DNA from 4 places in the Necropsobacter rosorum genome. Region 3 is predicted to be linked to each of the others. Evidence: riboswitches for the same ligand, from Rfam matches in the RefSeq annotation. Region 3 holds a riboswitch; each other region holds the start of a gene.
What was found. A riboswitch is a leader RNA that binds a small molecule or an ion and turns the genes downstream of it on or off. The one in region 3 is predicted to bind thiamine pyrophosphate.
Positions count from the first base shown of each region.

Region 1 (6,161 bases), on a different contig from region 3:
CCCGGCGTAAGGCGCGCAGCTCCCGGCTGATGACCCACACAATTAAACCGAGCAGAAACGGCAGGCTGGCAAACCAAATCCACATTTGGCCGAACACCATATTCTGAATCAGGTTTTCCCGATAGCCCAGCTCCTGCCCCACCGCTACGATCAGGCGATCGCCCAGCGGCAGCCAAAAAATGCGCCACTTATCCTCGCTGTCCCGGATGTTTGTCACCGAAAATCCGCGTGCCGGCGCAAAAATAAAACCGTCGCCGTTCTCACCGTCGCTGAGTACGATTTCGCCGTTAGGGGTGAAAACCGCAAAGGCCAGCGCATTGCCGTCATAGCCTTTTTTCGGCATAAAACGGCGACGATTTTTATATCCGTTGAAAAACTCGGGGCGGTGCCGTTCGATTAATATCGTCCGCAAGTCGGAAGACGCCAGCCGTTTGGCAAATAAAATCTGCTGCGCATCAAACACTTCATTGACTTCTTTGCGCACCTGTAACCAAGCCACCGCAGTGGAGATCGTCCATACGATCAGCGCGATAAACGAGAGCATAATAATCAAGCGAAAACGCAGGCTGGCAGGTTTAGCTGTTTTCATCCGCTTTTCCCAACGCATAACCGACACCGTGCACGGTGCGGATAAACTGTTTACCCAATTTTTGCCGCAGGTTGTAAATATGCACTTCCAGCGCATTGCTGCTGACTTCGTCATCCCAAGTGTAGAGTTTTTCCTCAATGGCGGAACGTGACAGCACTCTGTCTTTATGGTGCATAAAAAGTTCCAGCAGCTTATATTCCCGGGTGGTCAGCGCCACTTCCTGCTCATGCAGAAAAACCTTATGCTGATTCGGATCGAATTTGACCGGGCCATGGGCAATAACCGGATTAGTATGACCATAACGGCGCCGGATCAGCGCCTGCAAGCGGGCAACCACTTCCGCCAGCGCAAAGGGCTTGCATAAATAATCGTCCGCGCCGCGCTGCAAACCGGTAATGCGCTCATCCAGCGTATCCCGTGCGGTCAGAATCAGCACCGGCACATCTTCACTGTCGTTGCGCCAGCGTTGCACAATATCCAGACCGTCCATTTTCGGCAAGGTCAGATCCAGCACTACGGCGTCATAAGGCGCGGCTTTCACTGCCTGCAAGCCGGTGTTTCCGTCGGTAAACCAATCCACGCTGAAACCGGATTGGGTTAACCCGACTTTAATCCCGTCGCCGATTAACGGATCATCTTCAATTAATAAAATTCGCATAATTTTGACCGCACTTTTTATGATTGCATTACCGCGCCGGATCAGCTTAAATCCAGCCCCATTTGCCAGAATGCGGCTTCCATTCGGGTTGCCGTACTGAAAACGGTTCGCAGCTGCCGCCGCCGAGTGTCGCTTAACTCGGCACAAAAACTATCCAGCCTGCGGGCAAAATCTGCCGCCGCCTGCTGGAAATCCTCGCCGGCATAGGTATCGATCCACGCCTGATAAGGATTATGTGCCGTCGTTATGCCGGCCAGCCGTTTGCCAATCGCCGCATAGCCCAGCATACAAGGCGCCAGCGCAGTATAAAGTTCCGCCAGACCGCCTTTCACGCCGCAATCCAGCACATAACGGGTATATGCCACACAGGCGGGCGATTCCGCTTCGTTCATCAGCGCCTGCTCGGAAATGCCCCACTGACGGCAGAATGCAATATGCAGCTGAATTTCCTTTAACAGCAGATCATTGGCCTGATGGGCATACTGAATATGTTCGAAATTGTCCGCTTTAAAAATGCCGAGCGATAAGGCGCGGCTGTAATGAAACAAATATAAATAATCCTGTTTCAGATAATGCTGAAAACAGGATTCCGGTAAGGTGCCGTCCGCCAAACGGTTAACGAACGGGTGATAAATATAGGCTTCCCAATCGGTTTTTGCCGCTTCGATCAGCTGCTGTACCATAGACATAGATTCGCTCCCATAAAAAATTGATGATACGAAACTGCCGGGGAACACCGCTTGCGAAACACATCACGTTATCGATAACCGCGCGATAACCAAATTAGTTTCCTACGTCAGTATTAACTGCTTCAGGTTCACGGGTATGATCTCAGCGCGCATCCGGCACGCACCCCGACTAATTTCAGTGATTGAGTTTAGCGTAAAAAAAATAATTTGCCACCGAAAATTACGGTTTTACTTTTTCAACATGACGAATTTCGATCGTCGGTTTTTTCCAGGATTTATTCACATCACCGAATAATTTCACCTCATCGTTCGGCGTAATGTCCTGACCGTGCCATGCGCGACGGCTGATTTCCACTTCGATTTCACCGCTGGCGTCACGGAATAAGAAATCCCGTTTTCCCACCTGCTCGACAATTTTCCCCTGCAGCGCAATGAACTGATTGTCTTTCCAGCTGTCGGCATCGGCGACTTTCAACACCGGAAAATTAAACTCCGGACGGCGCGGCTGATTGGCCGTATCTACCGCCGGTTTGCTCGGATCTTTAAAGCCGCCGCGTACTTCATCTTTGCCATTCCAATCGCCGCGGGATTTTTTATCGCCATGATGTCTGCCATCGCGGTAATCGCAGCGGCCTTTACCGTTTTGCGGTGCCGGTTGAGTCATCTGGGTGCCGCCTTTTTGCTGTGATACGCTAATCTGTTCATTCTGTGCAACGGCAAACAGACTAACGGTTGATAATGCTAAAATTGTTGCTAAACTAAGTTTTTTCATAATAGGTCTCCAAAATAACATCGTAAGCAACAAGACGCTGTTGTCTTGTTGAGGCTTATTAAAACAATTAAATATTAAGAAAAACTTAAGACTATAAAATTTTACCCCAAGGACATGCTATGAATTGCACACCTCCGCCGGCAGCTGACGGTTCACCGTCAGTACAGGACGCCGCCGACCGGCCTCATTCGGCCCTCAATCACAATATAGAACAATCGCTGTTAGCTATCGCCAAACGGGAAGTGGTGCCCGCACTGGGCTGCACGGAACCCATTTCGCTGGCGCTGGCGGCGGCTACCGCGCGCAAATATTTAGCCGCCGAGCCGCAGAAAATCGAAGCGAAAGTGTCACCGAATTTAATGAAAAACGGCATGGGCGTTACCGTGCCGGGAACCGGTACGCTGGGGCTGAAAATGGCGGCGGCAATCGGGGCGACGGGCGGCGATCCGGATGCGGGTTTGGAAGTGTTAAAAAATATTAACGCCGAACAGGTCGCTCATGCCAAAGCGCTGATCAGCGCCGAAAAGGTCAAAGTCTCTATGCTGCAAACCGACCATCTGTTATATTCCGAGGCGACCTTATTTTGCGGACAGGACAGCGTTTGCGTGCGGATTGCGGCGCATCACGCCAATATTATTTATATTGAAAAAAACGGCGAAACCCTGTTTGCCAAGCCCTGCGCCGTTGACAACGAAAATTCTCAAGAAATTTTCACCGCACTTAGTGCAAAGGATATTTTTGATTTTGCCATGCGTGCGGATGAAAACAGTATTGCCTTTATCGCCGAAGCGGCACGCTTGAATGAAGCGCTGTCGCAGGAGGGATTACGCCAAGATTACGGGCTGCACATCGGGCGGACATTGCAAAAACACATCCGCAGCGGGCTGCTCAGCGATGATCTGATGAACCGCATCATCATCGCCACCACCGCCGCTTCCGATGCCCGAATGGGCGGCGCGAATTTACCGGCCATGAGCAATTCCGGCTCAGGCAATCAGGGCATCACCGCCACTATGCCGGTGGTTGTAGTCGCACAGCATTTGCAGGCTGATCGCCGGCGTCTAATCCGCGCGCTGTTTCTCTCTCATTTAATGGCGATTTATATTCACAGCAAACTGCCCAAACTGTCCGCTTTATGCGCGGCAACCACGGCGGCAATGGGCAGCTGTGCGGGGATCGCCTGGTTATTAAGTGGCAAATTCGAGACGATCAGCATGGCCATAAGCAGTATGATCGGCGATATCAGCGGGATCATCTGCGACGGTGCGGCAAACGGCTGTGCGATGAAAGTGTCCACCAGCGTGACCTCAGGCTATAAAGCGGTGCTAATGGCGCTGGATAACATACAGGTCACCGGTGATGAAGGGATCGTCGAACACAGTATCGACCGGTCCATCAACAATCTGTGCGATATCGCCTCGCGCAGCATGCAATATACCGATCGTCAGGTGATTGAAATTATGGTCAATAAACCGGCGGCCTGAGCGCAATCTCTACCGTTTACGTCAGGCAAAAAATAAGCGGCGATTAAGATCGCCGCTTTCTCTAACAATCATACCGATTAGGCATAAACCGGCAGGCGTTTACAGATTTCCAGCACTTTAGCTTTGGTAGAAAGCACCACGGCTTCATGGTTGTCTTTACCCAGACTGTCCAGCACGTCGCACATCCAGCCCGCCAGTGCTTTGGCGTCCTCTTGTTTGAAACCGCGACGGGTAATCGACGGCGTACCCACACGAATACCGGAAGTAATAAACGGTTTTTGCGGGTCATTCGGCACGGAGTTTTTATTCACCGTAATATTCGCCGCACCTAATGCCGCATCCGCCGCTTTACCGGTCAATCCCTGTTTGATAAAGCTGACTAAGAACAGGTGATTTTGCGTGCCGTTGGACACCACCTCAAAACCGCGCTGTTTGAAGACTTCGACCATCGCCTGCGCATTTTTTACTACCTGCGCCTGATAAGCTTTGAATTCCGGTTCCAGCGCTTCTTTAAAACATACCGCTTTCGCCGCAATCACATGCATTAACGGCCCGCCCTGACCGGCTGGGAACACCGCACTTTGCAGTTTTTTATACATTTCCTGATCGCCGCTGGCAGAAAGAATCAGACCGCCGCGCGGGCCGGCTAAGGTTTTATGCGTGGTGGTGGTTACCACATGGGCGTGCGGCACCGGGCTCGGATAAACGCCGGCTGCGATCAACCCGGCCACATGAGCCATATCCACGAACAGATAAGCGCCCACTTCATCGGCAATTTCACGCATTTTCGCCCAATCCACCACTTGGGAATAAGCGGAGAAACCGCCGACAATCATTTTCGGTTTTACTTCCTGTGCCTGTTTACGCAAAGCATCGTAATCGATCAGCCCTTCTGCGGTAATGCCGTATTGTTCCGCATGATAAATCTTACCGGAGAAACTGACCGACGCGCCGTGCGTTAAATGACCGCCATGCGCCAGACTCATGCCTAAAATGGTATCGCCCGGATTCAGCAACGCCATATACACCGCCGCATTCGCCTGCGAACCGGAATGCGGCTGTACATTGGCATAATCTGCGCCGAACAGCTCTTTGGCGCGGTCAATAGCCAGTTGCTCAACAATATCCACATATTCGCAGCCGCCGTAATAGCGTTTACCCGGATAACCTTCCGCATATTTATTGGTTAATTGCGAACCTTGCGCCTGCATAACGCGCGGGCTGGCATAGTTTTCGGAAGCAATCAGTTCGATATGCTCTTCCTGACGGCGATCTTCATCTTGAATCGCTTCCCATAATACGGGATCATAATCGGCAATATTCATACTTCTTTTTAACATGGGGGTGTCCTCATTATTCACGTTGGTTGAAATTTATTGTACGCTATTTTTACAAAAATTTTATTGGGATTTTTTCATTATCTTTATGAAAATAATTCATTTACTCTAAAAAATAACGGCTACTTGCAAACAATATTTGCTAATAGACCTACTTTTTCATTGATATTGGCATCGGCTATTTTCTGCCAATGTTTTTCCACATAATCTTTCATTTCTGCTTGCAGTTTTTTATCTTGGCCTGTTAATTTTTGCTCATAATCCACTGCACTTAATGCTTTTTTATGATTTAGCTGCACACGGATAAAACTGGTATAAAAATCGGTAAAGCTATTTTGTGGATAATAATTAGTTGCCATTTCTAACTGTACACCAGCCTTTTCTTTAAAATCTTGGCAAATACCATTTTTAGCACGATAACGCACAATACCTAAACGTTGTTTACCAAATTCATAAAAATCAAATTGCTTCGCTTTGGCAAGGGCTTTAATATGTTCCGGAATATGTGGATTAAGAGAATTATTCGGTACTAAAAAATCCGAAATAAATATTACTGCCATCGGAACATTATTAGCGTCAAACAAGCCATAAATTTTTCCTAGCGTTTCATGAGAAGTCAACTCACCAAATCT
Region 1 is NZ_CAXSXF010000003.1:116,631-122,791, reverse strand. Features, by position in the region: gene qseC (quorum sensing histidine kinase QseC) at 1-589, opposite strand, end outside; gene ACESOH_RS07125 (response regulator) at 576-1,247, opposite strand; gene tenA (thiaminase II) at 1,289-1,936, opposite strand; TPP riboswitch at 2,019-2,114, opposite strand; gene ACESOH_RS07115 (YgiW/YdeI family stress tolerance OB fold protein) at 2,157-2,708, opposite strand; gene ACESOH_RS07110 (L-cysteine desulfidase family protein) at 2,828-4,192, shown strand; gene glyA (serine hydroxymethyltransferase) at 4,270-5,532, opposite strand; gene ACESOH_RS07100 (DUF8095 domain-containing protein) at 5,652-6,161, opposite strand, start outside.
Region 1: another riboswitch for thiamine pyrophosphate. It lies ahead of tenA (thiaminase II); the one in region 3 lies ahead of thiE (thiamine phosphate synthase).

Region 2 (6,161 bases), 480 kb from region 3:
CTTGGGGCGGTTTCGAATCGCTGATTTTATATAATCAACCGGAGGATATTGCGCGCATCCGCCCGGGAATTCCGCGCAAATTAAGCGGCACCTTAATTCGCCTGCATATCGGGTTTGAGGATGTGGCGGAGCTGATCGCCGATTTGGAAGCGGGTTTTGCGCGGTTACAGGATTAATTAGACAAGGGGCGTGATTCGCCCCTTTTTTGTGCCTGTCGGCATAAAATCTGTTTTCACTGCCGACCGGAACGGCAAAAGTGCGGTGAAAATTTCGCCGGTTTCGCTGTGGCGCTACGGCGTGCCTTTCACATCAATAATCATCACTTCAGATTGCGAACCCAAACGCAGCGGAATGCCCCAGAAGCCGTAACCGGAGGTGACGAAAAAATGCCCGTTGCCGATTTTGGCATAGCCGTAATCCAAACGGTACATCAGCGAGGTAATCAGATTGGCGGGGAAAATCTGCCCCTTGTGGGTATGCCCCGACACTTGCAGATCAACGGGCAATTCGGCATGCAGGGCAATTTCCGTCGGACGGTGATCGAGCAAAAAGACCGGCAGGCGCGTATCGACGCCGTGCAGCAGTTGTGCGGTGCTCGGGCGATCGCCGAGCAGATCGTCATTGCGCCCGACTAGCACCATGCGGTTGTCCACCGGCAGGGTTTGATCCATTAACAAGGTAATGCCCGCCCGGCGGATTTCATGCGCGATAGCCTGTTGATGACCGAAAAAATCATGATTGCCGAGGGTGGCGTACACGCCCAGCGGCGCGCTCAGTTGCGCCAGATGAGGCCGCATGTTTTGCGCCAGATAGGCATCGGTGTTATCGTCCATGATATCGCCCGGCAGCAGAATCATATCCACGTTTTCCTCGTGCATAATCTGTGCCAGCCGATCCAATTGCCGGGCGCCGAACAGCGTGCCTAAATGCAAATCGCTCGCCACGCCGAGGCGTAACGGTTGCAGCGGTTTGTCGAGGGTGATTTGATAATGTCGCACTGTCGGCGTGTAGGCATTATAGACGCTCAGCCCGAGCAACCCCGCCAGTGCCGGCAGATAGGCAAGGCGTAAAGTGCGGTTCAGTTTGTCGCGGTTTACGTTATTGCGCAGCAGGCGGTAAATCAGCGCGGCAGCGATACTGATAAACGCGGCAAACAGCAGAAAAACCAGAATTAACGCGCTTAAACGGAACATCGGCTGAAGGCGGAACACGGTCAGCAGAATAATGCCGTTGGCCGCCAGATAATTAAAGATAGCGATAGCTCGGCGGGTTTTATGCCCGATTTTGCCGCTGAGAAGCCAGTACAGCGTGCGGTTGAACAGATGGATAAACAGCTGTAACAGGATAACCGAGACGGCAAAAATAATATAATGACGAAGTTCCATTGCTTTCCTTGCTTTCAAATGTAAAAAAGTGCGGTGATTTTAACCGCACTTTCGCTGAATTGAAAGCCGCAATCTTAGTTGAGCTTCACTTCGGTGAGCCATTTTTCGATTAAACGTTTGCTTTCCGTATCGGATCCGAAACGCTCGAAATCAAAATCAATCAGTTTCAGATCCTTCGGGTTGACGGAGTTCGGCGAGGCTTGAGCGTGAATGTTAGTCGGGATTTGATACATTTTCTCCTCGCGCCAGGCGATTTCCTGCGCGTCCGCCGTCAGCGCCCAATCCATAAACAGCTTGGCATTGTCCGGATTGCGTGCGCCTTTCAGAATGCTGATGCCGCCCAGCGAATAACTGTCGCCGTCACAAGGCAGAATGGCTTCCACCGGCGCGCCTTTTTCCTTTTCCGAGGCATAACCGTTCACAAAGCCGATCGTTACCGCCGCATCGCCGCGCGACAGATTGGATTTTTCCGTACCGCTTTTGGCATATTGCGAAATATTGTTGTGCAGCGCGTTTAAATAACGAAAGGCTTCTTCTTCGCCCCACAGCTGGATCAGCGTGGCGATAAAGGTATAGCCGGTGCCGGTATTGCGCGGGTCGGGCATTTGAATCTGATCTTTCAGGCGCGGATCGAGCAGGTCTTTCCAGCATCGAGGATAATCCCGAATGCCGAGTTGTTTGAATTTTTCCGTATTCACCCCGATGCCGAGCACGATAATATAACCGATGGCGGTGTAATCGCCTTTTTCTTCCAGCAGGCGTTTAAATTGCGGCATGGTTTCCGCCTGATAGGGGGAGCGGTAAGGTTGCAGCAGACCTAACTGGGCGGCCTGAAAGTGCGGTTCAATAGTACCGCCGTACCAGATGTCCGCTTGCGGCAGCGCCTGTTCCGCTTTGATTTTCGCAAGGGTCGCGCCGGTGCTGTTGCGTACGAATTTGGTGTCCACATGATATTTTTGGGCGAATGTTTTCACCATTTTTTCGCACACATTATGCTGCACGCTGCAATACACCGTCAGCTTGCCCGCCGCTTGTGCGCCGTTCAGCCCGGCAAAGGGCAGCCAGAATAATAAAAGCAGCCTGAACGGAATACGACGGCGTTGAGGGACAGTGATTGGTTTGGGAGAAAATAATTGCATAGTGTTTCCTTATATAAAAGATCGACCAGCAATATTGACGAAGCAGAACGGCAGATTCAACCTCCGCCAGCATAACGGCGGCGGTTTGCGATTAGTTTCCTACGTCAGTATTAACTGTATCAGGTTCACGGGTATGATCTCAGCTATTGCTAGCACCCCGACTAACGGTTGTTCAATGCGTCGATCATCACGGCACCGGTGCGGCAATGATCGACAGCGCTTTAGTATAATCGGCTTTGCTGAATTGTCAAAATCCGATGTGATGTTGTTCAACCGGCGTTGAGGCCGGCAATTTTATTATCCGGTTTGCGGCAGTCGGACTCAGTTGAGTTTCACTTCCCGCACCCAGCGTTCGATCAAGCGTTTTGCCTCCGCATCGGAGCCGAAACGGTCGAAATCAAACGGAATGAGATTTAACGCCTCGGGAGCGGGAGCATCCGGCGATAATTCGGCGTTGACGTTGGTCGGATACTGATAGATTTTCTCATCCTGTAGCGCCAGTTGCTGCGCTTCGGCACTTAATGCCCAGTCCATAAACAGTTTGGCATTGTCCAGATTGCGCGCATTGCGCAGAATACTGATTCCGCCCAGCGAATACGGCGTGCCTTCGCACAGCGTTTGCATCGTCACGGGGGCGCCTTTGGCTTTTTCCAGCGCATAACCGCTTAAAAAACCGATGCTCACCGCCACCTCGCCGCGTGAAAGCAGCGTTCGTTCCACCCCGCTTTTGGTATATTGGGAAATATTCTGATTAAGCGCTTTCAAATAGTCAAACGCCTTGTCTTCGCCCCATAATTGTACCGCGGCGGTTAAAAAGGTATAACCGGTGCCGGAGCTTCTCGGATCCGGCAGTTGAACCTGATTTTTCAGGCGCGGATCGAGCAGATCCCGCATACATTTGGGATAATCCGATATGCCGAGCTGACGCAGTTTTTCGTGGTTCATGCCGAGGCCGAAAATGATCATATAGCCGATGGAGGTGAATTCTCCTTTTTGGCGCATCAATTCCTGAAATACCGGCAGAATTTCCGCCTGACGGGGCGAACGGTAGGCGTGCAGCAAACCCAGCGCACCGGCCTGAAAGTGCGGTTCAATGGTGCCGCCGTACCAGACATCTGCCTGCGGCAGGGATTGCTCGGATTTGATTTTCGCCAACGCGGCGCCGGTGCTGTGGCGCACGAAGCGAGTGTCAACCTGATATTTTTGGCCGAAAACGTTTGCCACCCGTTCGCATACGTCATATTGCATGCTGCAATAGAGGGTGAGTTTTCCCGCCGCCTGTGCCGGGTTGGTATGGATGAATCCGAAAAGCATGGCCAGCGTAGCCAGAATCGATGTCCTTGTCATGGTGTTTATCCTTAAATGTTATCGCGTTGTGCGGTGCACTAAAAAAGTGCGGTGAAAATAACCGCACTTTGCTTTAAAGAGATAAGCTGAGACAGCCAATCGTGTTATACCGTAGTTTGAAAGATCACTTCATCGGCTTTTTTGGTGTAGCTGCCGATTTGATCGAAGTTCATATAACGGTAGGTGTCGTCCTTATCCTGCTGCAAATCCGCCGCGTAAGACAGGTATTCTTCCGGAGTCGGCAGTTTGCCCAGCAAGGCCGAAACCGCCGCCAGTTCGGCGGACGCCAGATAAACGTTCGCGCCTTGTCCTAAGCGGTTCGGGAAATTGCGGGTGGAGGTGGACACCACGGTGGCATGATTGGCGACGCGTGCCTGGTTGCCCATACACAGGGAACAACCGGGAATTTCCACGCGCGCGCCGCTTTTGCCGAAGATGCTGTAATAGCCTTCTTCCGTCAGCAGGGCTGCATCCATTTTGGTCGGCGGCGCGACCCACAGGCGGGTCGGGATCATGCCTTTGAATTTCGCCAGTAATTTGCCTGCGGCACGGAAGTGACCGATATTGGTCATACAGGAACCGATAAACACCTCGTCGATCTTGTCGCCCTGCACCTCGGACAATAAGCGGGCATCGTCGGGATCGTTCGGGGCGCATAAAATCGGTTCTTTGATGTCGTTCAAATCGATTTCGATCACCGCGGCGTATTCGGCATCGGGATCCGCTTCTAAAAGTTGCGGGTCGGCAAGCCATTTTTCCATTCCTTTGATGCGCCGTTCCAGCGTTCTGCGATCGCCGTAACCTTCGGCGATCATCCATTTCAGCAGAACGATATTGGAGTTGAGATATTCGATGATCGGCGCTTTATCCAGCTTAATGGTACAGGCCGCTGCCGACCGTTCCGCCGAGGCGTCGGACAGTTCGAACGCCTGTTCCGCTTTTAAGTGCTCCAGCCCTTCGATTTCCAGAATCCGGCCGGAGAAAATATTTTTCTTGCCTTTTTTCTCCACCGTGAGCAAGCCCTGCTGAATGGCATAATAAGGAATGGCGTGTACCAGATCGCGCAGGGTAATGCCCGGTTGCATTTCGCCTTTAAAGCGAACCAGCACCGATTCCGGCATATCCAGAGGCATCACGCCGGTCGCCGCGGCAAAGGCGACCAAGCCGGAACCGGCCGGGAATGAAATACCGATCGGGAAACGGGTATGCGAATCGCCGCCGGTGCCGACAGTATCCGGCAACAGCATGCGGTTTAACCAGGAATGGATAATACCGTCGCCCGGTCTTAACGAGACACCGCCGCGGTTCATAATAAAATCCGGCAGCGTGTGCTGGGTGACGACATCCACCGGTTTCGGATAAGCGGCGGTATGGCAGAAAGACTGCATCACCAAATCGGCGGAAAAACCCAGACAGGCGAGATCTTTTAATTCGTCGCGGGTCATCGGCCCGGTGGTATCCTGTGAGCCGACGGAGGTCATATGCGGTTCGCAATATTGCCCGGGACGAACACCCGCCACACCGCAGGCCCGGCCGACGATTTTCTGCGCCAGCGTAAAGCCTTTTTTACTGTCTTGCACGGCATGCGGTTTGGCGAATACGTCGCTTTCTTCCAGCCCCAGCGTTTGACGTGCTTTATGGGTTAAGCCGCGCCCGATAATCAGCGGAATACGTCCGCCGGCGCGCACTTCATCCAGCAAGACGTCGGTTTTCAGGCGGAATTCGGCCAGCACCTCATCGCTGTCGTGGCGGCAGATTTTGCCCTGATAGGGATAAATATCAATAACATCGCCCATTTCCAGATTGCTGACATCCACTTCGATCGGCAATGTGCCGGCATCTTCCAGCGTGTTAAAGAAAATCGGGGCGATTTTGCCGCCTAACACCACGCCGCCGGCGCGCTTGTTCGGCACATGGGGAATGTCTTCGCCCATAAACCACAATACCGAGTTGGTAGCGGATTTGCGCGATGAGCCGGTGCCCACCACATCGCCCACATAAGCAAGCGGGTAGCCTTTTTGTTTTAAGGCTTGCAATTGTGTGATCGGGCCGATATTGCCGTCGTCATCGGGCCGGATACCGTCGCGGGCGTTTTTCAGCATAGCCAGCGCATGCAGCGGAATATCCGGGCGCGACCAGGCATCCTGCGCCGGTGAAAGATCATCCGTATTGGTTTCGCCGCTGACTTTAAAAACCGTCACCGTGAGCTTTTCCGCTAACGGCGGGCGTGACAAAAACCATTCGGCGTCCGCCCAAGACTGTAGCACGTGGCGGGCATGTTCATTACCTT
Region 2 is NZ_CAXSXF010000002.1:491,504-497,664, reverse strand. Features, by position in the region: gene metC (cystathionine beta-lyase) at 1-176, shown strand, start outside; gene ACESOH_RS06240 (metallophosphoesterase) at 291-1,385, opposite strand; gene ACESOH_RS06235 (ABC transporter substrate-binding protein) at 1,460-2,524, opposite strand; TPP riboswitch at 2,604-2,694, opposite strand; gene ACESOH_RS06230 (ABC transporter substrate-binding protein) at 2,846-3,871, opposite strand; gene acnB (bifunctional aconitate hydratase 2/2-methylisocitrate dehydratase) at 3,976-6,161, opposite strand, start outside.
Region 2: another riboswitch for thiamine pyrophosphate. It lies ahead of ACESOH_RS06235 (ABC transporter substrate-binding protein); the one in region 3 lies ahead of thiE (thiamine phosphate synthase).

Region 3 (6,161 bases):
AATATCCAGACTTTCCGGCATCGCGCCGCCGTCATCTTTCACCAGAATCGGCACCATTTTTTTGCCGACCAGCCCGGTGGGCGTGGCTTCATCGTCATTTAGCAGCACCACCGTTTCCACCGGTATATTTTTCAAACCGAAAATCATGCGTGCGCGTACGCAAAACGGGCAATGATCATAAATGTACAGTTGCATCTTTTCCTCCGCTTAGTCCAACTCGGTGCTTACTGTAGCGCAATCGCCGGCGATGTGGCAAGGAATGGGCGGAATATTTATCAAAACTTGACTTCAATCACAGAATATTCACACAATTCCCTTTATTATCAACACGAACCAATGTGATGAGCAAAGGAGGAAACGATGTGGAAATCCGTATCTCAGGTGTTGGCCGATCAATTCGGCGCATACTATTCCATCAAAGAAAAGGTGAAAGTGCACAGTGGCGAAATGCACGAAGCCTGGGTGATTGATGACGGTATCCAACCGGTTTTTGTTAAAGTCAATGCCAAATCATACCGTTCCATGTTCCGCGCAGAAGCCGATCAGCTGACTCTGTTGGCCAAAACCAATACCGTCCGCGTTCCGCAGGTTTACGGTATGGGATGTTCTCAGGGACACAGTTTCCTGCTGCTGGAGGCGCTGCGCCTCACGCCGCCGACCGCTCGGACAATGGCGGAATTCGGCAGTCAGCTGGCGCAGCTTCATCTTGCCGGCAATGCCGAACATTATGGACTGGATTTCGATAGCTGGCTGGGGCCGGTTTATCAGCCGAACGAATGGAAAGATAATTGGGCGAAATTTTTCAGCGAACAACGTATCGGCTGGCAGTTGCAAATCTGTAAAGAAAAAGCGCTGGATTTCGGCGATATCGCGCTTATCGTCCGCACCGTCGCCGCCCGGCTGGCTAAACACAATCCCAAACCGTCGCTGTTACACGGTAACCTATGGATTGAAAACTGCGCCGTAGCAAATGAACATATGGTGGTGTATGATCCCGCCTGTTACTGGGGCGATCGGGAATGCGACATCGCGTTTAGCGAACTGTTCCAGCCCTTTGGCGCGGAATTCTATCAGAATTATGACCGCACTTATCCGCTGCAAGCGGCTTATCAGGAACGTAAAGCATTGTATCAGCTGTATTATTTACTCAATTTCAGCCACCGTTTTCACGGCAATTACATTGAATTGACGCGCAAATTTATTCATCGACTGTTAGGAGAATAGATGACTGTTAAAGCAATCATTTTTGATATGGACGGAGTGCTGATCGACTCCGAACCCTTATGGAAACAAGCCGGCGTTGAGATTTTCAACGCCTTTGATCTTCCCGTGACTTGGGCGGACATGGTCGCCCTGACCGGTTTGCCTTCGCGGGCTATCGTGGAAAAAATCTACCAAAAATATCACAACGCGCCGGTGCCGGCCGACGAAATGGCGAGCCGTTTAAATACGCACGCCATCGACATGATTTTAAAGCAAAAACCTCTGATGCCCGGGGTGACGGAAACGCTGGAAAAACTGACCGCACTGGGTTATCGGCTGGCGGTCGCCTCCGCCTCGCCGCGCAAATTGCTGGAGGAAATCACCCGCCGCTGCGACATCGCTCAGTATTTTGCCTATTTATCCTCCGCCACCGAACTGGATTACAACAAACCGCATCCGCAGGTTTATCTGCACGCGGCGGAACAATTACAGACCGCGCCCGGTGACTGCCTCGGTATTGAAGATTCGGTGATCGGCATGACCGCAGTGAAAGCCGCCTCCATGAAATGTGTCGTCATTCCGGATAATGCCACAAAAACCGATCCCCGCTGGTCGCTGGCGGATGCCAAATTAACCTCCCTGCGCGACATCAATCAGGCGTTACTCGAAAAGCTGGCCGCCCATTGACGGATATGCCGGCCGGCATTAGCGCCGCGATTTATCCGTATTCGCTCGCCGGCTATTGCGTTTATCCCAGCTGCCGGTGTAAGGCTTTAACCGCAGCCGGCACATCCTGCGCGCGCGTAATGGCCGAAATAACCGCAATACCGTCCGCCCCGAACGCGGCCAGCTGCGCGGCGCTTTCTTGGGTGATACCGCCGATAGCCACTAACGGTTTAGTTATGCCCTGCTCTCTTAAACGTGCGATAAATTCGCTTCCCACCGCCGGTTTTTGATCCGCTTTCGATTGGGTCGGAAAAATCGGGCCGACGCCCAAATAGTCAACATCCGCTGACGCCGCACCACGCTGTGCCTGCTCCAGCGTATTGACCGACAACCCGACGATCAACGTGCGGTCGGTTTGGGCGCGGATTTGCGCCGCCTGCATGTCCGACTGCCCCACATGAATGCCGTCCGCCGCAACCGCCAGCGCCAGTTCGACATCATCATTCACAATAAACGGCACCCGATAATGACGACACAAATCCCGGCATTGCAGCGCCAACTGTTTTTGCGCCGCGCGATCCTGTTCCAGTGAACCGAACCCTTTGTCCCGGAACTGAAAACAGGTAATGCCGCTTTCCAGCGCCTGCTGCAAAATACGCAGCAAATGTTGCGCGCGATCACCTGCCAAATGCCGGCAATCCTGACTGCCGGCAACAAAATATAACGTCAGCATTGTTTTTATATCAAACATCATCACTCCTGATCATAAATCGGCGTCAATTTTTCAATTTAAACAGCATTCGGATTTTTGCTGTCATCGCGTAAATAAAGGAAAAAGATGAATAAGGGAAAATAGCGAACGGAACGGATAAGTGAAAAAAGTATTTTGCATAATGAGTTTCCTACGTCAGTATTAACTGGATCAGGTTCACGGGTGTTATCTCAGCCTCCGCACGGAAGCACCCCGACTAACGGTGTTGAGTGTATAGGAAGTGAATCTAAAAGGCAAAAAGTTTATGGTGGCCACAAAAAAGCCATTCGGGATATCGAATGGCTGTAAGCGAAAAGCGTGAGGTGAAATTATTTTTTCTCACCGTATTTTTCGGCAAGCTGCGACTGTAATTGCTGTAATTCATTAGTCGCCTGCACCGCATGCTGGGTTTTATCCTGTAACGCTTTCACGCCCTCGTCGGTCGGATTTTTCATCAGCGCAAGGCTGTCTTTCATTAAATCACTGGATAATGCCAGGGTGGATTTCATTTTTTCTTTCAACGGTTTGATTTCAGGGCTTTGAATATCAAGCGCATTGAGGCTTTTTTCAATTTCGCTGATTTTGGTATTTAACTCATTAACCGCCTGTTCAATTTGCTGCGGATCCTGTGTGGCGACTTTTTTCTGAAATTCCGCCTGGAACGCCGCCTGCGCCTGTTGATTCGCCGCCCCCCAATCGGTCAGCTTTTTAAAATCCGCCGCTGGATCCGCTTTGTTACATGCCGCTACGAACAGAGCGAACACGATTGCCGCTCCGATTTTCAATACTTTATTCATTGTACTGTCCTTAATATGTTAGTGAAAATCTCACATAGATGATATATGAGCGCTTAATTTTACTCTGTGGCAGGCAAAGTTGCCAATCGATAAATTAAAAGTTTTGTAAAGATGCCAGCAACGGCAAGCCGAACTCCCGCCGCCAGCCGCACAATAACTCGGGCGGTTGAGCCTCATCCCGCTCGGCCTGCCAGCACCAGCGCATCAGTTCTTCCAGCGCTTTTTTGCCGGCAATCACTTCCGCAGGCAGATCCGGCGGGGTCAGGGCTTTTAATTCGCGTTGTAGCATTTTCAACGTGCTGCGGTAACGCGGATCATCGGCAAGGCGCTCAATCAGCGGCGGATACGCCTGTTCATCGATCCGTTTGACCTGATCAATAAGTTGCAGGATTTTTTTGCCGTGAATACGGACTTCGGAAGACGAAAATCCCATTTCCAGCAAGGTGGAAGTATGCTTGGGATGATGTTTGGCCGCCAGCCATAAATGCTCGCTTTTGACCACAAAATTTAACGCCAGATCCCGTTTCTTCGCTTCCTGATAACGCCACTTTGCCAGCAGTTTCAACCGCATCAGCTCAAGCCGATCCAAACGCCAGGCGTTGGCAATAGCCAAATACGCCTTGTCGCTGTCTTTGCTTTTTTCCCGTTTATTCAGCAGCGATTCGCAGTCATTTTGCACCGCACTTTGCCAGCGGGTCTGCGCTAAAGCCGTCTGCATCCGCCGATACAATGGCAGCAAATACCACACATCCGCCGCTGCATAGCGCAGTTGATTTTCCGATAACGGACGTGCCAGCCAATCGGTACGCGATGCGCCTTTATCAAGCTCCAGCTGAAAATAATGTTTAATCAGCGCAGCGAAACCAAGAGAATGACCGAGATTCAGAAAACTCGCCATCACCTGCGTATCCATCATCGGGCGCGGCAGCTGCTGAAAATAATGCTGGAAAACCTCCAGATCCTCGCTGCTGGCGTGCAGCACTTTGCACAGCGACGGATCCGCCAGTAATGCCACGAAAGGCGAAAAATCATCAATCTGATTAGGATCGATTAAACTGACCTGTTCACCGTCATACAGCTGAATCAGGCCTAAGCGCGGATAAAAAGTGCGGGTTCGCACAAATTCGGTATCTAACGCCACCGCACGTTGTTGCCGTGCCTGCCGGCAAACCTCGTCCAGCGCCTGATTGGTCGTTATCAGCCTAAAGTGCGGTGCATTTTCGATTTCTTTTATTAATATGGACATAATGTAAACCCAAAGTCGCCCGTTAATCTTTTAATTTTACGGGCAAAAATGATGGGCGGTTAAGCCCATCTTATACTGAATTACTGTGCCGCGCGTTTGGCGATTTCTTCTTCTCGCAGCACTCGGCGTAAAATTTTCCCCACGTTGGTTTTCGGCAACTCGTCGCGGAATTCGATCTCTTTCGGCACTTTATAGCGCGTTAAATGACGGCGACAATGCTGGCGCAATTCATCGCGGGTCAGGCTGTCGTCTTTTTTCACCACAAAAATCTTGATGGTTTCGCCGGACACTTCGTGCGGCACACCGATTGCCACCACTTCGGCGACTTTATAATTCAGCATCACCACATCTTCAATTTCGTTCGGATAAACATTAAAGCCGGAGACGATGATCATATCTTTTTTGCGATCAACAATACGCAGGCTATAGCTTTCATCCATAATCACAATATCGCCGGTGGCCATCCAACCGTCTTTCAGCACCTCCGCGGTGGCTTCCGGACGCTGCCAGTATCCCTGCATCACCTGCTCGCCTTTCACCCAAAGCTCGCCCGGCTCGCCCAAGGCGGCTGGCGAACCGTCTTCTTTAATAATTCTGATATCCGTATTCGGCACCGGCACGCCGATGGTGCCGTTATGTTTCACCACATTGATCGGACAGGCCGCAATTAACGGCGAACATTCCGTCATGCCGTAGCCTTCAATAATGCTGCAACCGGTGGTCTCATGCCAGCGGGTCGCCACCGATTGCTGAATCGCCATGCCGCCGCCGACAGACAGTTTCAGCGCGGAAAAATCCACTTCTTTGAAATTTTCGTTATTCAGCAAGGCATTAAATAAGGTATTCACGCCGGTAATGGCGGCGAAACGGTGTTTTCTCAGCTCTTTGACAAAACCGTCGATATCGCGCGGATTGGTGATTAACAGTGCGGTCACGCCCAGTTCGATAAACAACAGGCAATTCACCGTTAAGGCGAACACATGATACAGCGGCAGCGCCAGCACCGCTTTACGTTCGCGGCTGCGATCCCCGACAAAGGGGTAAGCTATCCATTTGGCCTGAAAAACATTGGTGATAATATTGCCGTGCGACAGCATCGCGCCTTTCGCCACGCCGGTGGTGCCGCCGGTATATTGTAAAAACGCCAGCGTATCGCGTTCCAGATGCGGGCGCACATACTGGCGGTGTTTACCGATGGCCAAGACTTCACGAAAAGTCACCGCATGCGGCAGTTTATATTTCGGCACTAATTTTTTGACATATTTCACCACAAAATTGACCAGCGTGCGTTTGCCGAAAGACAGCTGATCGCCCATGCGGGTTAAAATCACATGTTTGACATTGGTGTTAAATACCACTTCTTCCAGTGTGGAAGCGAAATTAGACACCACCACAATCGCTTTGGCGCCGCTGTCTTGCAGCTGATGTTCCAGTTCGCGCGGGGTATAAAGCGGATTGACGTTCACCACCACCAGCCCGGCGCGCAAAATACCGAATA
Region 3 is NZ_CAXSXF010000002.1:16,160-22,320, reverse strand. Features, by position in the region: gene grxB (glutaredoxin 2) at 1-195, opposite strand, end outside; gene ACESOH_RS04145 (fructosamine kinase family protein) at 361-1,224, shown strand; gene hxpB (hexitol phosphatase HxpB) at 1,225-1,890, shown strand; gene thiE (thiamine phosphate synthase) at 1,952-2,620, opposite strand; TPP riboswitch at 2,752-2,846, opposite strand; gene ACESOH_RS04130 (PM1805 family lipoprotein) at 2,950-3,417, opposite strand; gene rnd (ribonuclease D) at 3,512-4,663, opposite strand; gene fadD (long-chain-fatty-acid--CoA ligase FadD) at 4,744-6,161, opposite strand, start outside.

Region 4 (6,161 bases), 490 kb from region 3:
AAATTCGATATCGGTGATACCACCGCGATCGGTTTTGATATTGAATTCATTTGCGCCGCTTCGGCTCAGATGTTGATACATTTTCTCGCGCATCTCGCGCACATCTTGCCGTAAGCCGTCCAAATCGCGCGCTGCCGACAGCACGTTGCGGCGGATATTTTCAAAGCGTTCCCGCAATAACGGCTCGCCGTAAACCGCACGGCTGCGCACCAAGGCCTGCTTTTCCCAAGTCCAGGCCTCGTTAAGCTGATAGTTTTCAAAGGCGGCCAGCGAACAGCCCAGCAGTCCGGCATCGCCGGAAGGGCGCAGACGCATATCCACATCATACAACACGCCGGCGCTGGTATTCATGCTGAAAATACTGACGATTTTCTGCGCCAGCCGCAGATAAAACTGGTGGCTGTCGATGGTTTTTTTGCCGCCGACGGTTTGCCCGCTGCGCGAACCGTCATACAGAAACACCAGATCCAAATCCGATTTATAACCCAGCTCAATGCCGCCCAGTTTGCCGTAACCAATCACCAGAAAACCCCGTTGGTTTTCGCTCAGAAACGCCGGCACACCGAAACGGCGGCTGATCTGCTGCCAGGCGGAATTCACCACCGCATCGATAATGGCTTCGGCCAGAAAGGTCAGATGATCGCTGACTTTCATCACCGGCAGGGCGCCCAGAATATCCGCCGCCGCCACATGCAGCAAAACGGATTGTTTAAACTGGCGCAAACCGTCGATAAACTGCTCTTCGTCATCCGGCGGCAGACGCAGCAGATAGCGCCGCAATTCGGCGGGATACTGGCGGTAAGCCACGGGATTGAGCAGCGCGTTGCGATCCAGCAATTCATCCAGCAGAATCGGATAGCGTGCCACTTGCGCGGCGATCATTTCCGATTGTGAACACAGTTCGATTAGCTGGGTCAGCGCCTGCGGATTTTCCACTAACAGTTCCAGATAGGTGGTGCGGGTGACGATTTTATCCACAATATTGAGCATGCGCGGCAGTAGCGCCTGATACTGCTGATGACAAAACACCTGCGCCAACAGCACCGGCATTAATTGCGCCAGCACCACATGACCGCGGCTGCCGATGGCGCGGTGCGATAAATCCGTGCGGAATTGCGCCAGTTTGGCAATAATCTCGGCGTGATATTGGGCATCGATCCCGTTGCTGCGCAGCATGTCTTCGATGTCTTCCTCGTTGAGATCCGCCTCCAGAAAATCATGCCAGCCATTGGCCTGCGTATGATTTTCTTTTTCATCTTCTTCCCCGATTAAATGATGAAAAACCGACCGCACTTTTTGTTGATGAGATTGTAATACGGCGTAAAAATCTTCCCAGTTTTCAATCGGATAACGAATTTCTTCGATTTGTCCCTGCGGATTTTGCTGGGTGAAACAGGCGCAGGCGGCGATTAAACGGCGACGATCGGCCTCATCGGTGGGCAGCAGTTGGGTTTGCTGATCGTTTATCGCCTGCAGCACATTTTCCACCCGCCGCAGAAACAAATACGCCAGACGCAATTGTTCCGCCTGCTGCGTGCTGAGCAATTGTAAGGCGGCAAGCCGCGGCAGCAGGGGTAATAGTTGCTGGCTTTGCAGGCTGATTTCCCGCCCGCCGCGGATCAATTGAAACACCTGCACGATAAATTCGATTTCCCGAATGCCGCCGGCGCCGAGTTTGATGTTGTCGGTTAAGCCGCGGCGACGCACTTCGCGTTCGATTTTGCCTTTCATCTCCCGCAGCGCCTGAATCACACTGAAATCAATGTAACGGCGGTACACAAAAGGGCGCAGCAGTTGCTGCAACGTCTTAACGTTCGGATCCTGCGGATCGGCACCCAGAATCCGCCCTTTGAGCATGGCGTAACGTTCCCAGTCGCGCCCCTGTTCCTGATAATACTGTTCCATGGCATTAAAGCTGAGCGCCAGCGCGCCGCTGTCGCCGAAGGGGCGCAAACGCATATCCGTACGATATACGAAACCGTCCGGCGTGTATTGATCCAACGCGTTAATCAAACGCTGACCCAGACGGGTGAAAAATTTGCTGTTTTCCACCGCCCGACGGGCACCGACGGTTTCGCCGTTAGCGGGATAAGTGAAAATCAGATCAATATCGGATGAAAAATTCAGCTCGAACCCGCCGAGTTTTCCCATTCCCAGAATATACAGCTGCTGCGGTTTGCCGTCCTGATCGACCGGCGTGCCCATTTCTGCGCAGGCCTGCACATACAGCCAATCCCGCGCGGCGATAATCAGGCTTTCCGCCAGCTGCGATAAGCGCAGCAAAATCGCTTCCACCGTGCCGGCATTGAGGCTCTGGCAGATGCTGAGCCTAGCCAGTTCCCGATAGCGAAACCGGCGCAAGCTGTTATACAGCTGGGCTTCGGTTTGCACCGGCGCCAGCAATTCCCGCAATTGTTGGGCGTAATTGCCGCACTGCTCAAGTTGCGGAATATGCTGCCAGCATTGGTGCAAAAAGTGCGGTTGTTTTTGCAGTACTTCGGTGCAGAATGTCGACATCGCCGCCGCATAGCCGAGTCGGGCGAGCGGCGTGTCGGGATTTTGCAGCGTCTGTGCAATTTGGCGCTCGGTGTCTTCAGTGTAATGTTCGGGAAAATAAACGCGCAGCAGCGCGGCGAATTGACGCAATGTGGCGGCGCAAGGCGGAAGGGACGGCGGCATAGAAAATCCTTATGTAAAAAACGGCATGGCGAAATTGTAAGGGAAATCGGCGGCGTTGGCGATATAAAACTGTGTGTCAAAGGTATTGTTTCGCCGCGCCAAACATTATAGACTTAAGCGCTGTTAGTCGGGGTGCCGAGATGGCTGAGATGATACCCGTGAACCTGATACAGTTAATACTGACGTAGGAAACTAATTGTCCGATTTGCCTTTCTATACCGTCAATATTGCTGGTCATTCTTTTTTCACTGAAAGGAAAAACTATGCAATTCAATACGATCAATCTTATTCGTGAACATCAGCCGCTGGTGCATTGCATGACCAATCTGGTGGTCGCCAATTATACGGCGAACGGTTTGCTGGCGCTGGGCGCCTCGCCGCTGATGTCGCTCAATCCGGCGGAGGCGGCGGAGATTCCCCGCTTTGCGCAGGCGTTGCTGCTGAATATCGGCACCTTAAACGGTACCGATGTGGAGGCGATGAGTCTGGTGGGACAAAGCGCCAATCGAGTGGGTATTCCGGTGGTGCTGGATCCGGTGGGCGTCGGTGCGACCCAATGCCGGCGGGCGGCGGTACAACGGCTGCTGGCGGAGGTGCAATTTGCGCTGATTCGCGGCAATGCCGGTGAAATCGCCGCATTGGCGGGAATCGACTGGCAGGCGAAAGGCGTGGATGCCGGCTGCGGTGAGGCTGATCCGGTACTGGCGGCGAAACGTGTAGCCGAGCGCTATCGTTGCGTGGTCGCGCTCAGTGGCGCAACCGATGTCATCAGCGACGGTGTTCAGGTCGCCAAAATTACCAACGGCACGCCGTTATTGCCGCGGGTTACCGGCTCCGGCTGTTTATTGGGCGCGGTGTGCGCCGCCTTTGCCGGCGTGGTTGAAAAAACGGATTATTTTCAGGCCTGCGTCGAGGCTTGCACGCTGTACGCCGTTGCCGGTGAATTGGCGGCGGCAGGGTTATTGCCTACCCAAACCGGTTCATTTTGCACCGCACTGTTAGATCAGCTGGCGGCGGTCAGCGCGCAACAGGTGCGCCAACGCGCGGAGGTGAACTATGTCTAATATTCCTCAGGCGTTGACTATCGCCGGCTCCGACAGCGGCGGCGGTGCCGGTATTCAGGCGGATCTGAAAACCTTCCAGATGCGCGGTGTGTTCGGAACGACGGTGATCACCGCGATAACGGCGCAAAATACGCTGGGCGTGTTTGATATTCATGCCGTTCCGCTGCCGACAATTGAAGCGCAGTTGCAGGCGGTGGCGCAGGATTTTGCGATCGCGGCGTTTAAAATCGGAATGTTGGGTAGCGCCGAGGTAATTGAATGTGTCAGCGCCGCATTGAAGCGGTATCGCTTCGGCCCGCTGGTGCTGGATCCGGTGATGATTGCAAAAGGCGGCGCGCCTTTATTGCAGCAAAATGCCGTCAGCGCGATGAAAGCTGCCTTGTTGCCGCTGGCGGAAGTGCTGACCCCGAATTTGCCGGAGGCGCAGGCACTGACCGGGATCGACATTATCGATGACGACAGTGCGCAGCGTGCCGCCGCCTGTTTGCAGGAACTGGGAGTAAAAAACGTGGTGATCAAGGGCGGTCACAGCGCTGATTCGCGCAGCCCGTTGTGCCGTGACTGGATCTTTACGCCGACGGAACGGTTTACCCTGCAAAGCGAACGCTATCCGACCCGTCATACGCACGGCACGGGCTGTACCTTTTCCGCCTGTATTACGGCGGAGCTGGCGAAAGGTCAGTCGGTGGAGGCGGCGATTCGCACCGCCAAAGATTTCATTACCGCCGCCATCAGCCATCCTCTCGGCATTGGCCACGGACACGGCCCGACCAATCACTGGGCTTATCAGCAAGGATAATCAGGAGATGCTATGTTTCAATTAAAATCCGTCTTATTTCTGACCGCACTTTGCGCGACGGCCTGCGCCGTGCAGGCGCAAACGGTAAACGTATATACCTACGATACTTTCACGTCGGATTGGGGCGCCGGGCCGAAAGTGAAAACCTTGTTTGAGCAGGCTCACACGCAATGTCAGGTCAATTATGTTTCGTTTGACAGCGCCGGCACCTTATTTAACCGCGTGCGGCTGGAAGGGCGGAAAACCGCTGCTGATGTAGTGCTGGGGCTGGATAATTATATGCTGGAGGAGGCGCGCAAAACCGGCCTGTTCGCTGAAAATCAGGTGGATCTGAATGGGCTGGCGTTGCCGTCGGACTGGCAGGACAACACCTTTTTGCCTTATGATTTCGGGCAATATGCGTTTATTTACGATAAAACCAAACTGCAAAATCCGCCCGCCAGCCTGAAAGACTTGGTGGAACGCCGGGATTTGCGCGTGATTTATCAGGATCCGCGGGTCAGCAGCGTCGGGCGCGGTCTGGTGCTGTGGATGAATGCGGTGTATCCGGCGGAGCAGGTTGCGCAGGCATGGCGCACGCTGGCGCAGCATACGGTCACGGTGGGCAAGGGCTGGTCGGAGACTTACGGTGCGTTTTTGCAAGGCGAGGCGGATTTGGTATTAAGTTATAACACCTCTCCGCTGTATCATCTGTTGCAGGAGCAAAAAGATCATTACGCGGCGGCGGAATTCAGCGAAGGCGGCGTGTTGCAGATTGAAGTGGCGGCACTGGTGGCGAATCGGGACAATGCCTGTGCCGGGCAGTTTCTACAGTTTTTAATCAGCCCGGCGGCGCAAAAGGAAATCGCGCTGAATAACGTGATGCTGCCGGTTATTCAGACGGAAATCGAACCGCACTTTGATGCCTTAACCGCCCGTCAGCGACAAGCGCCGGTATTGGATACCCTGAAGCTGAGTCCGGAACAGGTCAAACGCTGGATCCACACCTGGCAGATCAGCCTGACCCGATAATGGCACGGCGATTTACCGGCCGTTTCTGGCCGCGCGATTATTGGGGCGGTATCGGCGTTATCCTGTTTTTAGTGCTGTTTTACGCCGTTGCGTTGCAGGCGGTATTTGCCGCCGGCGGACAATACGGCTGGCAGGATGTGCGGCATGATGACTATCTGCGGCATATTATCGCTTTCAGTTTTGCTCAGGCCGCCTTGTCGGCGCTGTTATCCGTGCTGATCGGCGCGCTGTTCGCCAGAGCCTTTTTTTATCAGAAACTGGTGCTGAAAAATGCGGTATTACGGCTGTTTTCCCTCACCTTTGTGCTGCCGGCGCTGGTGGCGGTTTTCGGCTTAATGGGCGTTTACGGCCATGCCGGCTGGCTGGCGCGGCTGAGTGCGTGGCTCGGTTTTCAGTGGCGGCCGGAGATTTACGGCTTAAGCGGTATTTTAATCGCTCACCTGTTTTTTAATATTCCCCTTGCCGCGCGCCTGTTTTTGCAGGTACTGCACAGTATTCCGCACCAGCAGCGTCAGCTGGCGGCACAGCTGAATATCCGCGGCTGGCGCTTTATCCGTCTGATTGAACTGCCCTATCTGCGTCAGCAGCTGCCGGCGGTTTTCGCGCTG
Region 4 is NZ_CAXSXF010000002.1:502,336-508,496, reverse strand. Features, by position in the region: gene glnE (bifunctional [glutamate--ammonia ligase]-adenylyl-L-tyrosine phosphorylase/[glutamate--ammonia-ligase] adenylyltransferase) at 1-2,679, opposite strand, end outside; TPP riboswitch at 2,798-2,887, shown strand; gene thiM (hydroxyethylthiazole kinase) at 2,943-3,743, shown strand; gene thiD (bifunctional hydroxymethylpyrimidine kinase/phosphomethylpyrimidine kinase) at 3,736-4,542, shown strand; gene thiB (thiamine ABC transporter substrate binding subunit) at 4,555-5,553, shown strand; gene thiP (thiamine/thiamine pyrophosphate ABC transporter permease ThiP) at 5,553-6,161, shown strand, end outside.
Region 4: another riboswitch for thiamine pyrophosphate. It lies ahead of thiM (hydroxyethylthiazole kinase); the one in region 3 lies ahead of thiE (thiamine phosphate synthase).